DNA from 3 places in the Mesorhizobium sp. WSM4846 genome. Region 1 is predicted to be linked to each of the others. Evidence: predicted binding sites of a transcription regulator. Region 1 holds the regulator's gene; each other region holds the start of a gene.

Region 1 (4,060 bases):
GACATTCCCGGCGGCTTCACCGATCCCGCGACGATCCTGCCGGTGCAGATTTTCATGTGGGCGGATTTCCCGGAAGCGGGGTTCCAGCAGAAGACTTCGGCGGCGATTTTGATTTTGCTGGTGTTTTTGGTCATCATGAATGCCATCGCGGTGATACTGCGCAGGCGCTTCGAGCGGCGCTGGTAAGGAGTAGAGGATATGAACATCATGACGGAAGCCGGCGTCGAGCAGAAACTGAGCAGCGCAACCAACGCCCCTTCGATCAAGATGAAGGGCGAAAAGGTCTCTGTTCACTACGGCGAGAAGCGAGCTCTGTTCGACGTCGATCTCGATGTCCGCGAGCATCAGGTGACGGCGTTGATCGGGCCATCGGGCTGTGGCAAGTCGACGTTCCTGCGTTGCCTGAACCGAATGAACGACACCATCGATATCGCGCGGGTGAGCGGCAAGATCACGCTCGACGGCGAGGATGTCTACGACCCGAAAATCGATGTCGTCGAGCTGCGAGCTCGCGTCGGCATGGTATTCCAGAAGCCGAACCCGTTTCCGAAGTCGATCTACGAAAACGTCGCCTACGGTCCGCGCATCCACGGCCTGGCCAGGAGCAAGGCCGAGTTGGACGGCATCGTCGAATCGAGCCTGAAGAAGGCCGGACTGTTCAACGAGGTCAAGGATCGCCTGCTCGAGTCGGGTACCGGCCTGTCCGGCGGGCAGCAGCAGCGTCTGTGCATCGCGCGCGCCATCGCCGTGTCGCCGGAAGTGATCCTGATGGACGAGCCCTGTTCGGCGCTCGATCCGATCGCCACCGCCCGCGTCGAGGAACTGATCGACGAACTGCGCCAGAATTATACGATCGTCATCGTCACCCATTCGATGCAGCAGGCGGCGCGCGTGTCGCAACGCACGGCGATGTTCCATCTCGGCTATCTGGTCGAGGAGGGCGCGACCGACAAGATGTTCACCAACCCCGACGACAAGCGCACCCAGGACTACATCACCGGCCGGTTCGGCTGAGCGGTCCGGCGAATTTCGAACACGAGGACAGCACCATGGGTGAACACACCGTCGCATCTTTCGACGAGGAACTGGAGCACATCGACCGGCTGATCCGCGACATGGACGAGCTCGCCGCCGCAATGGTGGCGGCCTCGATCCGCGCGTTGCTTGCGTCGGACAATGCGATGGCGCAGCGCGTCGTCTCGGACGACGCCATCATGGATGCGCGGCAGCGCGAGCTCGACGACAGCGCGATCACGCTGATCGCCAAGCGGCAGCCGATGGCGCAGGATCTGCGCGCCGTGGTTGGCGCAATCCGCATGGCGGGCGATCTCGAGCGCATCGGCGATCTGGCCAAGAACATTGCCAAGCGGGTCAGCGCAGTCGGGCAGAGCGCGACGCCGCGTAATCTGTCGCACGGTATCGACGCGATGGCGGATCTCGTTCTTGTGCAGCTGCGCGGCGTGGTCGAGCACTATGTGTCGCGCGATGCCGGCGCGTTGAAGGAACTGCGCGCCGACGACCAGAAGATCGACGTGAAATATACGGCGGTTTTTCGCGAGCTCCTGACCTACATGATGGAGGATCCGCGCAACATCACCGCCTGCACGCACCTTCTGTTCTGCGCCAAGAATCTCGAGCGTATCGGCGATCATGTCACCAACATCGCCGAAAACGCCTATTTTGTCGTGACCGGGCAGCAATTGCCGGCGGATCGCCCGAAGCTCGACGAAACGACGATGTCGGCGCCGGCGACATGACAGGAGTGACCGGCCGATGATCGCGCCGCGCATCATGGTGGTGGAGGATGAAGAGCCGCTGGGCGTCCTCCTCCGTTACAATCTTGAATCCGAAGGCTATCAAGTCGAGGTGGTGACGCGCGGCGACGAGGCCGAAATCCGGCTGCAGGAAAACGTGCCCGATCTTTTGGTGCTCGACTGGATGGTGCCGGCGGTTTCCGGCATCGAGCTTTGCCGGCGCCTTCGGGTGCGCCCCGAAACCGAGCGGCTGCCGATCATCATGCTGACCGCGCGCGGCGAGGAGAGCGACCGGGTGCGCGGCCTTTCGACCGGAGCCGACGACTATCTGGTCAAGCCGTTCTCGACACCGGAATTCATGGCCAGGGTCAAGGCGCTGCTGCGCCGCGCCAAGCCCGAAGTGCTGTCCAGCGTGCTCAAGGTCGGCGACATCATGCTCGATCGTGAATCGCACCGGGTCTATCGCAAGAAGAGCGAGATCCGGCTCGGGCCGACCGAATTCCGGCTGCTCGAATTCATGATGCGCCACCCGGGCCGGGTCTTCTCGCGCAGTCAGTTGCTCGACAATGTCTGGGGCGAGACGATCTACATCGACGAGCGCACTGTGGACGTCCATGTCGGCCGGTTGCGCAAGGCGGTCAACAATGGTCGCATGCCCGATGTCATCCGCACCATCCGCGGCGCCGGCTATGCGATCAGGGAAGACTAGCTGACGTTCAGGTGATGCCGGCCTGCGAACGGCTGATACCTGCGCTTCCGGTGCTGACGTACCCGAAAGTACGCTCCGCCCCGGTTCTCGGAACCCACCATTCTCGACTCGGCCTGACCTGAATCTCAACACTCCCCAAGTCGCGACCCGGGAATCCCTGCCTTCGGATTCAAGCCACGTTCTTTCCGACCGAGCCGGCTCGTGCCTGGATGCTCGGCGCGAAAATCTCCTGATCGACGAAGCTTAGGGCCCGCATGGCGCAGCCTTCGCGGATCAGCGGCAGCTCGTTCGGCTCGGTGTCGAAGGAAATCGAACCCGAATGCTGGCCGCCGGCGGTCTGGGCGATGGCCTCGCGCAGGGCCGGCTCGATCAGGTCGAAGGCGGCAGCGCTGGCGCCGACCATGGCCACCGGCGCCGGATCGATCAGCGCAAACAGGCTGCCGAGCCCGAAGCCGAGCGCCTCGCCGGCCTTGCGGTAGGCTTCGCGCTCCGGTCCGTCCATCTCGCGCGCCCGGGCCGCCAAGGCCCGCATGTCGGCGTCGCTGACATCGGCGACCGGCTCGGCGTTCTCGCTCAACAGCCTTGCGTTGCGCCAGATGGCGTAGTTGCCGGCATAAGCCTCGACGCAGCCGCGCAGCCCGCAGCGGCAAAGCGCGCCGCCCGGCCGATGGATCATGTGGCCGAATTCGCCGCCTGAGGAGTGGGTGCCGGTGAACAGATCGCCCTTCAGCACCAGCCCCATACCGATGCCGTGCGAGAGCAGGATGGCGATGAAATCGTCGCGGTAGCGATCCGGGTGGCGCCAGTGCAGCGCCACGGCCATCATGTTGCAGTCGTTCTCCATGATGGCCGGGATGCCGAACTCGCGTTCCAGAATGTCGGCGAAGGCGATGTTCGTCTGCGGCGTGATCGGCGACCACAACATGGCGCGCGCGTGGGAATCGGTGATGCCCTGGATCGCCAGCGCGATGCGGGCGACGCTTTGGACATCGAGGTCGGGATCTTCGAGCCGGCGCCGGACGATGGCGACACATTCGTCGATCAGCGCGTCACGCGACATGGTCAGCGTGTCCAGCCGGCGCTGTTCCTCGGCGACCACTTGTCCGGCATAATCGATGACGGCGACCGACAGGAAATTCAGCGACAACACGACGGCCAACACCGCAGCGGCTTGCGGATTGAGGCTGAGGCCGACCTGCGGCCGGCCGCGTTTCAGCGAAACCGTCTCGCTCGCCTTGCTCTCGGCCAGGATGCCTTCCTGGATCAGGTCGGCAGAGATCGCCGATATGGTCGAATGGCTGAGGCCGGTGGTCGCGGCGATCTCGGTCCGCGACGGCTGGCCTGCCCGGCGCACGGCCGAAATCACCATCGCCCGGTTGCGCCGGCGCAGATCGTCATGACGGATTCCCACCGACATTTTTTTGTTTCCTCCTCATTGCCGCGGCCGCTCATGAATCGGAAGCCGTCGGTATGTCGGTCAAATACTGGCAGAAGCAGAAGGGGCTGTCATTATTTATTCCGAGCCTCGAAAAAAAGCCCGACAGGACGTCAAAATCCATCAGAATTGGTGTTGACAGTGCTTCGGCGTTGGACCAGT
Region 2 (4,060 bases), on a different contig from region 1:
GCCGAAATACGGCATCGAGGCGACGCTGGTCGACGGCACCGACATCGCCAATTGGGAAAAGGCGGTCAAGCCCAACACCAAGTTGTTCTTCCTTGAAAGCCCGACCAATCCAACGCTGGAGGTCGTCGACATCGCAGCGGTAGCCTCGCTTGCCGATTCGATCGGCGCGCGGCTGATCGTCGACAACGTCTTTGCCACGCCCTTGCAGCAGAAGCCGTTGCAGCTCGGCGCCCATATCGTCGTCTATTCGGCGACCAAGCACATCGACGGCCAGGGACGCTGCCTCGGCGGCATCATCCTGTCGGACAAGAAGTGGATCGACGAGAATTTGCACGACTACTTCCGCCACACCGGTCCCAGCCTCTCACCCTTCAATGCCTGGACGCTGCTGAAGGGGCTGGAGACGCTGCCGCTGCGCGTTCGCCAGCAGACAGAAAGTGCCGGCCGGATCGCTGACTTCCTCGCCGAGCGATCGGAAATTGTCCGCGTCATCTATCCCGGCCGCGCCGATCACCCGCAGGCGGCGATCGTCAAGAAGCAGATGTCGGGCGGCTCGACGCTGATCTGCCTCGACGTCAAGGGGGGCAAGCAGGCGGCCTTCGCCTTCCAGAACGCGCTCGATGTCGTGCTGATCTCCAACAATCTCGGTGACGCCAAGAGCCTGATCACCCATCCGGCGACGACGACACACAAGAATCTGAGCGACGAGGCGCGGGCCGAACTTGGCATCGGGCCAGGCACGCTCAGGCTGTCCGTCGGACTGGAGGACACTGACGACCTGCTCGAAGACATCGAGCAGGCCTTAGCCGCCAGATAGGATACGCGCCGAACTGCTGCGCTCTGATCTGCAAAGCAGGCGCGGTCAGGCGCCCGACGGCGACTCTTCCAATTCCGCAACGGCGCTGGTTTGGATGGTCATCGTGTTGCCGCGCCAGTCGACGGCACCGCTGAGCCAGCCGCGCACCCAGATGGCGGGAAGCATCACGTCCCGCGCAACCATCGCCGGGATCATGCGCAGCGACAGGTGCCAGCCCTTGGCCGAGGCGAGAGCGCATTCCGGCAGATAGGCGACTATCAGCACGGCGACGGCGGTAGCCGGCAGGCTGAAACCGGCGCCTGCTGCCGCAACCAGCGCCAGCACCAGCGGCGGCGCCGCTCCGATCAGGATCTCGGGCGCGAAGAACAGTGGGAATGTGACGCGACGCAGGCGTGCCCAGCGGGCCTGGCGCGACCAGATTTCGCCAAATGTGCGCAAGCCGAGCGGCTGCTCGAAGGGCGAGGCAACGAGATTGACGCGCAGTCCGAGCCCGTTGACAAGCTTGGTCGCAGCGGCATCCTCGGCAATCTCCGCAGCAAGCGCACGGACGCCGCCATTGGCGTCGAGCAATGGCTTGTTCCACAGCATGCTCTTGCCCTGGGCAAAACCGAGGCCGAGCGCCTCGCCGGTATATTGCCAGCGCGCCTGCAGCGTATTGAGGAAAGCGCATTCGACCTCCGCCCAGATCCCGTCCGGCCGCGAGCCGATCGGCGTCGAGCAGACGAGGCCGGTGTCCTGCCGCCATGCCGTCATCAGATGCTGGACATAGTCCCTCGGCATCAGGACGTTGGAATCGGCAAGGACGACCCAGTGGTGGCGCGCGGCCTCCCAGCCCTTCACGCAATTGTTGAGTTTCGGATTGCCGCTGATGCGGTCGTCGCCGACCAGCAGCCGGGCCGGCACGGCCGGAAAGCGGGCGATCGCATCGGTGATCCGCCCGACCACCGGGTCGTCGGCATGGGCGACGCAGAAGATGAGCTCATAGTGCGGCCAGTCGAGCGAGAAGGCGCGCTCGAGCGTCTCCCCGGTAAACGGCTCGACGCCGCGCGACGGCACGACGATCGACACCGGCGGCGCCTTGGCGGCTGGCGGCGTGATCCTGCCAGGCCGCTTCAGCTTCAACGAAGCGAGCAGGATGCTGGCGAGATTGACAACAAGCAGAGCTATGGAAAGCAAGGCGGCTGTGACTGTCAATTCCATCAATATCTGGTCGCTCCAGAAAAAACCGGCCGCATGAAGCCGTTTTCAACAGTTCGACAGAATGCTGAGTCGCCCGGCCCTGCACACCATCATTGTCACGTGTCACTTAAATGACATTGTTGATCGGCACCTGCGCTTAACAAATTCGGGCAACGATGGCAGACACCGAGGCGACGCACCCCGTTGACCGAACTGCGGAGAGGGTCGAATGTTCCGTCTGCATAGTGTGGAGTGATTTATGTACAGCGCCGTCACGCGCGACATCGAAGTGCAGGTCAGGCCGTTCTATCTGGAAGATCGCTCCGACCCTTCGGAGAACCGCTATGTCTGGGGCTACCAGGTGACCATCGACAACCAGTCGGATGAATTCGTGCAGCTTCTGTCGCGCTACTGGCAGATCACCGACGGCACCGGCCGGGTCGAGGAGGTGCGCGGCGCCGGCGTTGTCGGCGACCAGCCTGAACTCAATCCAGGCGACAGTTATCAGTATACGTCTGGCTGCCCACTCTCGACGCCATCCGGCATCATGGTCGGCCACTACACGATGCGCAACAAGCGGGGCGAAACGTTCGACGTCGCCATCCCCGCCTTTTCGCTCGACCTGCCGGGCACGCGGCGCACCGTCAACTGAGGCTCACTTGGGCTTCTCGCCCATTGCGAGGGGCGAGAAACCAAGCTCTGCGAAGGCACCGAGGCAGCACTGACGCCGGCTATTGAGCCGCAGCAAATTCCGCCGGGTCGAAGTCATATTGCTTCGAGCAGAATTCGCAGGCGACGTGAATGCCGCCATCCTCGGTGCTGTCCCTGATCTCGTCGGCGGAGAAGCCTTCGAGAATGCCGCGGATCTTCTCCCTGGAGCATGAGCACTGGTCGGCTACCGGCACGCCGCCGAAGACTCGCACGCCGTGCTCGTGGAACAGCCGGTAAAGCAACCGCTCGGCGCCGATCGTCGGGTCGATCAGTTCCGTCGGCTCGATGGTGCCAAGCAACGCGAGCAGTTCCTGCCAGGAATTGTCGGCCGCATCATGGATCTCCTCGCGCGGATCGCCGTCGCCACCCGGAAGGTCGGGCACGCGCATGCGTTCAGGCGATTGCGGCAGGAACTGCGCCAGGATGCCACCGGCGCGCCATTGCTCGCGGGCACCGCCGATGCCGGGCGTCAACAGCTTGGCCACCGAAAGCCTGAGATCGGTCGGGATCTGCTCTGACTGCCGGAAATAGGTGCGCGCGGCCTCCTCCAGCGTCTCGCCGTCGAGCTGGACGATGCCCTGATAGCGCTGCGTGTGGGCGCCCTGGTCGATAGTCAGCGCCAGGACACCGCTGCCGAGCAGCGTCCGCTGCGAGGTCTCGCCGGCAGACGTCAGCGCCTCCAGCCGGTCGGCGTCGAAGCGGGCATAGGCGCGCAGCGCATGCGGCGTGGAAAAATCCGCCACCAGCATATCGACCGGCCCGTCGGTGCGGGTCTGCAGGATGAATTTGCCATCAAACTTGAGCGAGGTGCCAAGCAGCACCGTCAGCACGCAGGCTTCCGCCAGCAGGCGGGCGACCGGCTCGGGATAGTCATGACGGCTGAGGATCGCGTCGAGCATCGGCCCGAGCTGGACGGTGCGGCCGCGCACGTCGAGCGGGCCGACCTCGAAGGGCACGACATGATCGTCGCCGGCGTAGCCGAATTCGCCGAGTTTGGGTTGATGTTCAGCCAATTGACGGGTTTCCAACATGACAAAGCTCCGGGGCGCGGCGATGCCGCCCTCCGGGGCGCATGCGTCGAAACGCGCTCGATTTGCGTGATGCGCCTGAGATAGGCATCACGCACTGCCGGATCAAGGCGGCCCGGATCAAGCGCCGAGGCACCAAGCCAAAACCGCCTTCTGGGCGTGGAGCCGGTTCTCGGCTTCGTCGAACACCACCGAATGTGGCCCGTCGATGACTTCGTCGGTGACCTCCTCGCCGCGATGCGCCGGCAGGCAGTGCATGAACAACGCGTCGGGCCTTGCCTTCGCCATCAGTGCCGCATTGACCTGATAGGGTGAGAAGACATTG
Region 3 (4,060 bases), on a different contig from region 1:
ATCGACGATGTGACCATTGACGGGCCGGTGGCGACGGTGAATTCCTCGCCCGATCTCAAGCGCGGCTTCTGCCCGGGCTGCGGCACGACGATGTTTTCCCGGCGCGACTCCGCCGGCATCATCGGCATCACCTCCGGCTCGCTCGACGATCCTTCCATGTTCAAACCGCAGATGCATATCTGGACCGCCTCGAAGCAGCCCTGGGTGCAACTCGACGACGAACTGCCGCAATATGAAGGCGCCCCCCCGCCCAACTGAGGCGCAGGGCGTGCCCAAATTTTTTTCGTCCGGGACACGAGATAGTCGGCAAAGCGTCATTGGCGAGCCATCATTGCCGCCTATCTATTGCCTGCGGGTCGGCAGTCGAAGGAGGCGACGGATGAATGACAGAATTAACACCCTGGATGAGCTTTTGAGCGATCCAATGGTCAAGCTGGTGATGGAGCGTGACCGCGTGCAGCCGGCCGAGCTTCGCTCGCTGCTTGAAGAAAAGGTTCGCCGGGATGACGATGCGTCGGTCAATCCCGTCACCGATCGCCCAAACTCCGATCGCCTTGGCACCGACCGCTCCGTCCCGCCCGCTCATATGGTAGCCGAGAGCTGCCACAAGCTATGGTTGTGTGGCTAAGCAGCGGCCTGCAGGTGTCGGCGATCCTTCGCGCGCCTTCGGTCCTGCGGCGTTTCCAGGCTCTCACCGCTACGGTGATAGAGCGAGCGCCTTGCCCAGCCCCTCTGCCCTAACAATTTGATTCAAACTTTGTTGGTAATTTCTTGTTAGTAATCCGGACTGGTTTGTCCGGCGGCGTTGTCTTGCCCTCGGTCTGTTGTGTTCTGCGTACAGGTCCAGATGCGGTTATCAGGCGTCGTCATCTTCTCGATCGCGTCACTTTGCCTTGCCGGCTGCACGTCCACGTCCGGCGTCGACGCGCTGCAAGTGCCGTCCAGCGAGACGACCAGCTCGGTTGTACGACCGCCCGCGCCGGTGGCGTCGGTCGGCGCTGCCGATGCCGAACCCGACTTCGCGCCGGAGGAGGCGACGGAGCAGACTGTGGCAATGGCCACTCCGGAGCCTGCCGAAAGCATCGAGCCACCCGTCGAGCCGATTGCCCTGGTGGCGCCGAAGCGGCTGGCACGGGCAGCACCGATCCTTGCCGAGCCGGTCCAGCGCTATCGTTTCCGTGACGCCAAGCCGATCAATTTCGGCAGGGCATCGCCCAGGCACCTCGCCGTTCACGGCGTCGACGTCTCGCGCTGGCAAGGCAATGTGAACTGGGCGAAGCTGCGCGCGCAGGGCGCGAACTTCGCCTACATCAAGGCGACCGACGGCGGCGATCACCTCGACCCGATGTTCAGGAAGAACTGGCGCAATGCCGACGCCGCCGGCCTCAAGCGCGGCGCCTATCACTTCTTCTACTGGTGCCGCACCGCTAGTGAGCAGGCTGACTGGTTCATCCGCAACGTGCCGAGGGTCGAGGGCGCCTTGCCGCCGGTGATCGATGTCGAGTGGAACGGCGAATCCAGCTGCAAGCGGCGGCCGTCGCGGCAAAAGGTGCTGGAGAAGATGCAGGTGTTCATGGACAAGCTCGAGCGCCACTACGGCCAGCGGCCCATCATCTACACCGCGCCTGATTTCTACCGCGACAATCTCAGAGGCGCATTTCTGGACTATCCATTCTGGCTGCGCGCGGTGGCACAGCACCCGTCAAAGGTCTATCCCGGCCGCAAATGGGTGTTCTGGCAGTATTCCGGCTCCGGCCTGTCGCATGGGGTGAGGGGCCGCATCGACCTCAACGTCTTCCACGGCGACGAGAGAGCCTGGCGGAACTGGGCTGGCGGGCGGCAGATGGTGGCCGAGGCGGAGTAGGCGGCCGAGGAAAGCCCCATTCGCAGGCCAGCATGAGATGAATATTGACGGACCTGGCCGCCTGTCGCGGAAGTGTCATCGATCCGTCATCGCATTGCAATGTCGTTCCCGCAATCAGGTGGCTTCCATTCGAACAGGAGACGCCACCCGTGCCCCGCCATTCCGCGCTTTTCGTCCTGACGGCAGCGCTTGCTGCCTCGGTTTCGCTGCCGGCCCATGCCGACATGATGTTCAACCGGGTCGCGAGCTTCGCAGTCGCCGGTAACCTGCCGGGAAACGTCGAGAACACCACGCCGACTTCGTCCGAGATCATCACGGCGAGCGAAGACGGCATGACGCTGGTTTATTCCGATAGCCCGCTCGGTGCTGTCGGCTTCATCGACATCGCCGATCCCAAGGCGCCCAAGGCCGGCGGCATCGTCAAGATAGCAGGCGAGCCGACCTCGGTTGTGGTCATCGGCGGCAAGGTGCTGGCCGGCGTCAACACGTCGGAAAGCAAAGCCAGGCCTTCGGGCAATCTCACCGTTATCGACCTTGCCTCCAAGGCGATCGAAAGCACTTGCGACCTCGGCGGCCAACCGGACTCGCTGGCGTTCAGCAAGGACGGCAAGTTTTTGGCCATCGCCATCGAGAACGAGCGCGACGAGGATCTGAACGACGGAGAAATTCCGCAGATGCCGGCGGGCGACCTCAGGATTTTCACGCTTGCCGAAGGCCAGCCTGATTGCGCGACGATGAAGACCGTCAACCTGGCGGGCATTGCCGAAGTCGCTGGGGAAGATCCCGAGCCGGAATTCGTCGCCTTCAACGAGGCCGGCGAGATAGCTGTCACGCTGCAGGAAAATAACCACATCGCCATCGTCAACGCCGAAACCGGCGCGATCGTCACGCACTTCTCCGCAGGCTCGGCCACTCTGGACAAGATCGACACCAGGAAGAACGGCGCCTTGTCCTTCGATGGCAAGATCGAAAACGTCGCGCGCGAGCCCGACGCCGTGAAATGGCTCGACAATGACCGCCTCGCCGTCGCCAACGAAGGCGACTACAAGGGCGGCTCGCGCGGTTTCACGATCTTCAGCAAGAAGGGCGAGGTGCTCTACGAATCCGGTTCGTCCTTCGAGTACCAGGTCGCCAATGCCGGCCATTATCCCGACGACCGCAACAAGAAGGGCGTCGAGCCGGAAGGTCTCGAGACCGGCACGTTCGGCGAGGATAGGCTGCTGTTCGTCGCTTCGGAGCGTGGCTCCGTTGTCGGCGTCTACAAGGACGCGGGTGCGGAGCCCCGGTTTGTCCAGATCCTGCCGTCCGGCATCGGTCCGGAGGGCTTGGTCGCGATCCCGTCGCGCAATCTCCTGGTCACCGCCAACGAGGCCGACCTGGTCGAGGACGGGCTCGCCCGCTCGCACGTGATGATCTACGAGCGCTCCGAGGGTCCCGCCACTTACCCGATGATCACGGCAAAGCCCACGGCAGACGGCACGCCGCTCGGCTGGGGCGCGCTTTCGGCGCTCGCGGCCGGCGACACTGCCGGCAAGCTGTTCGCTGCCTCGGACTCGTTCTACGCCAACGCGCCCTCGATCTTCGAGATCGATGCCACCCAGACGCCGGCGCTGATCACCGGCAAGACCATCGTCACGCGTGATGGCCACCCTGCACAGAAGATCGACATCGAGGGTCTTGTCGCCAACGGTGAAGGCGGCTTCTGGCTGGCCAATGAAGGCGATCCGGCAAAGCTCGTCCCGCACGCCATCCTGCGCGTCGACGACAAGGGCGTGATCAAGCAGGAAATCGGCTTCCCGATGGAACTGCTCGCCCACCAGAGCCGCTTCGGTCTCGAAGGCATCACCGCGATCGGCGAAGGCGACGACCTGACGCTGGTGATGGCTGTCCAGCGCGAATGGGCCGACGACCCCAAGGGCCAGGTCAAGCTCTTGGCCTACAAGCCCAAGGCCAAGGAATGGTCGGCGGTGCGCTACCCGCTCGAAGCGACCGAAGCCGGCTGGATGGGCCTGTCGGAGATCACCACGCACGACGGCAAGCTCTACATCCTCGAACGCGACAACCAGATCGGCGACCTGGCCAAGGTGAAGCGCATCTATTCGGTGGCGCTCGACGCCTTCAAACCGGCCAAGCTCGGTGGCGACCTGCCGTTGGTCGAAAAGACGCTGGTGCGCGACATCGTCGGCGACCTGAAAT

What was found. Region 1 encodes PhoB, which activates phosphate uptake and scavenging genes when phosphate is short. Its sites were predicted from a motif close to TGTCATNNANCTGTCAT; they were not measured.
Region 2: a site for PhoB is predicted at 2,117-2,133, ahead of AC0L15_RS12275 (ceramide glucosyltransferase). Genes of this name have one in related genera too.
Region 3: a site for PhoB is predicted at 1,938-1,954, ahead of AC0L15_RS25635 (esterase-like activity of phytase family protein). Genes of this name have one in related genera too.

Annotation. Positions count from the first base shown of each region.
Region 1 is NZ_JBVVPZ010000025.1:18,980-23,039, forward strand. It holds gene pstA (phosphate ABC transporter permease PstA) at 1-186, shown strand, start outside; gene pstB (phosphate ABC transporter ATP-binding protein PstB) at 199-1,014, shown strand; gene phoU (phosphate signaling complex protein PhoU) at 1,050-1,757, shown strand; gene phoB (phosphate regulon transcriptional regulator PhoB) at 1,774-2,463, shown strand; gene AC0L15_RS20415 (ROK family protein) at 2,633-3,880, opposite strand.
Region 2 is NZ_JBVVPZ010000011.1:38,792-42,851, reverse strand. It holds gene AC0L15_RS12280 (O-succinylhomoserine sulfhydrylase) at 1-817, shown strand, start outside; gene AC0L15_RS12275 (ceramide glucosyltransferase) at 863-2,017, opposite strand; gene apaG (Co2+/Mg2+ efflux protein ApaG) at 2,256-2,648, shown strand; gene AC0L15_RS12265 (Hsp33 family molecular chaperone) at 2,728-3,738, opposite strand; gene argF (ornithine carbamoyltransferase) at 3,856-4,060, opposite strand, start outside.
Region 3 is NZ_JBVVPZ010000039.1:8,698-12,757, reverse strand. It holds gene AC0L15_RS25650 (GFA family protein) at 1-258, shown strand, start outside; gene AC0L15_RS25645 (hypothetical protein) at 380-628, shown strand; gene AC0L15_RS25640 (glycoside hydrolase family 25 protein) at 848-1,864, shown strand; gene AC0L15_RS25635 (esterase-like activity of phytase family protein) at 2,014-4,060, shown strand, end outside.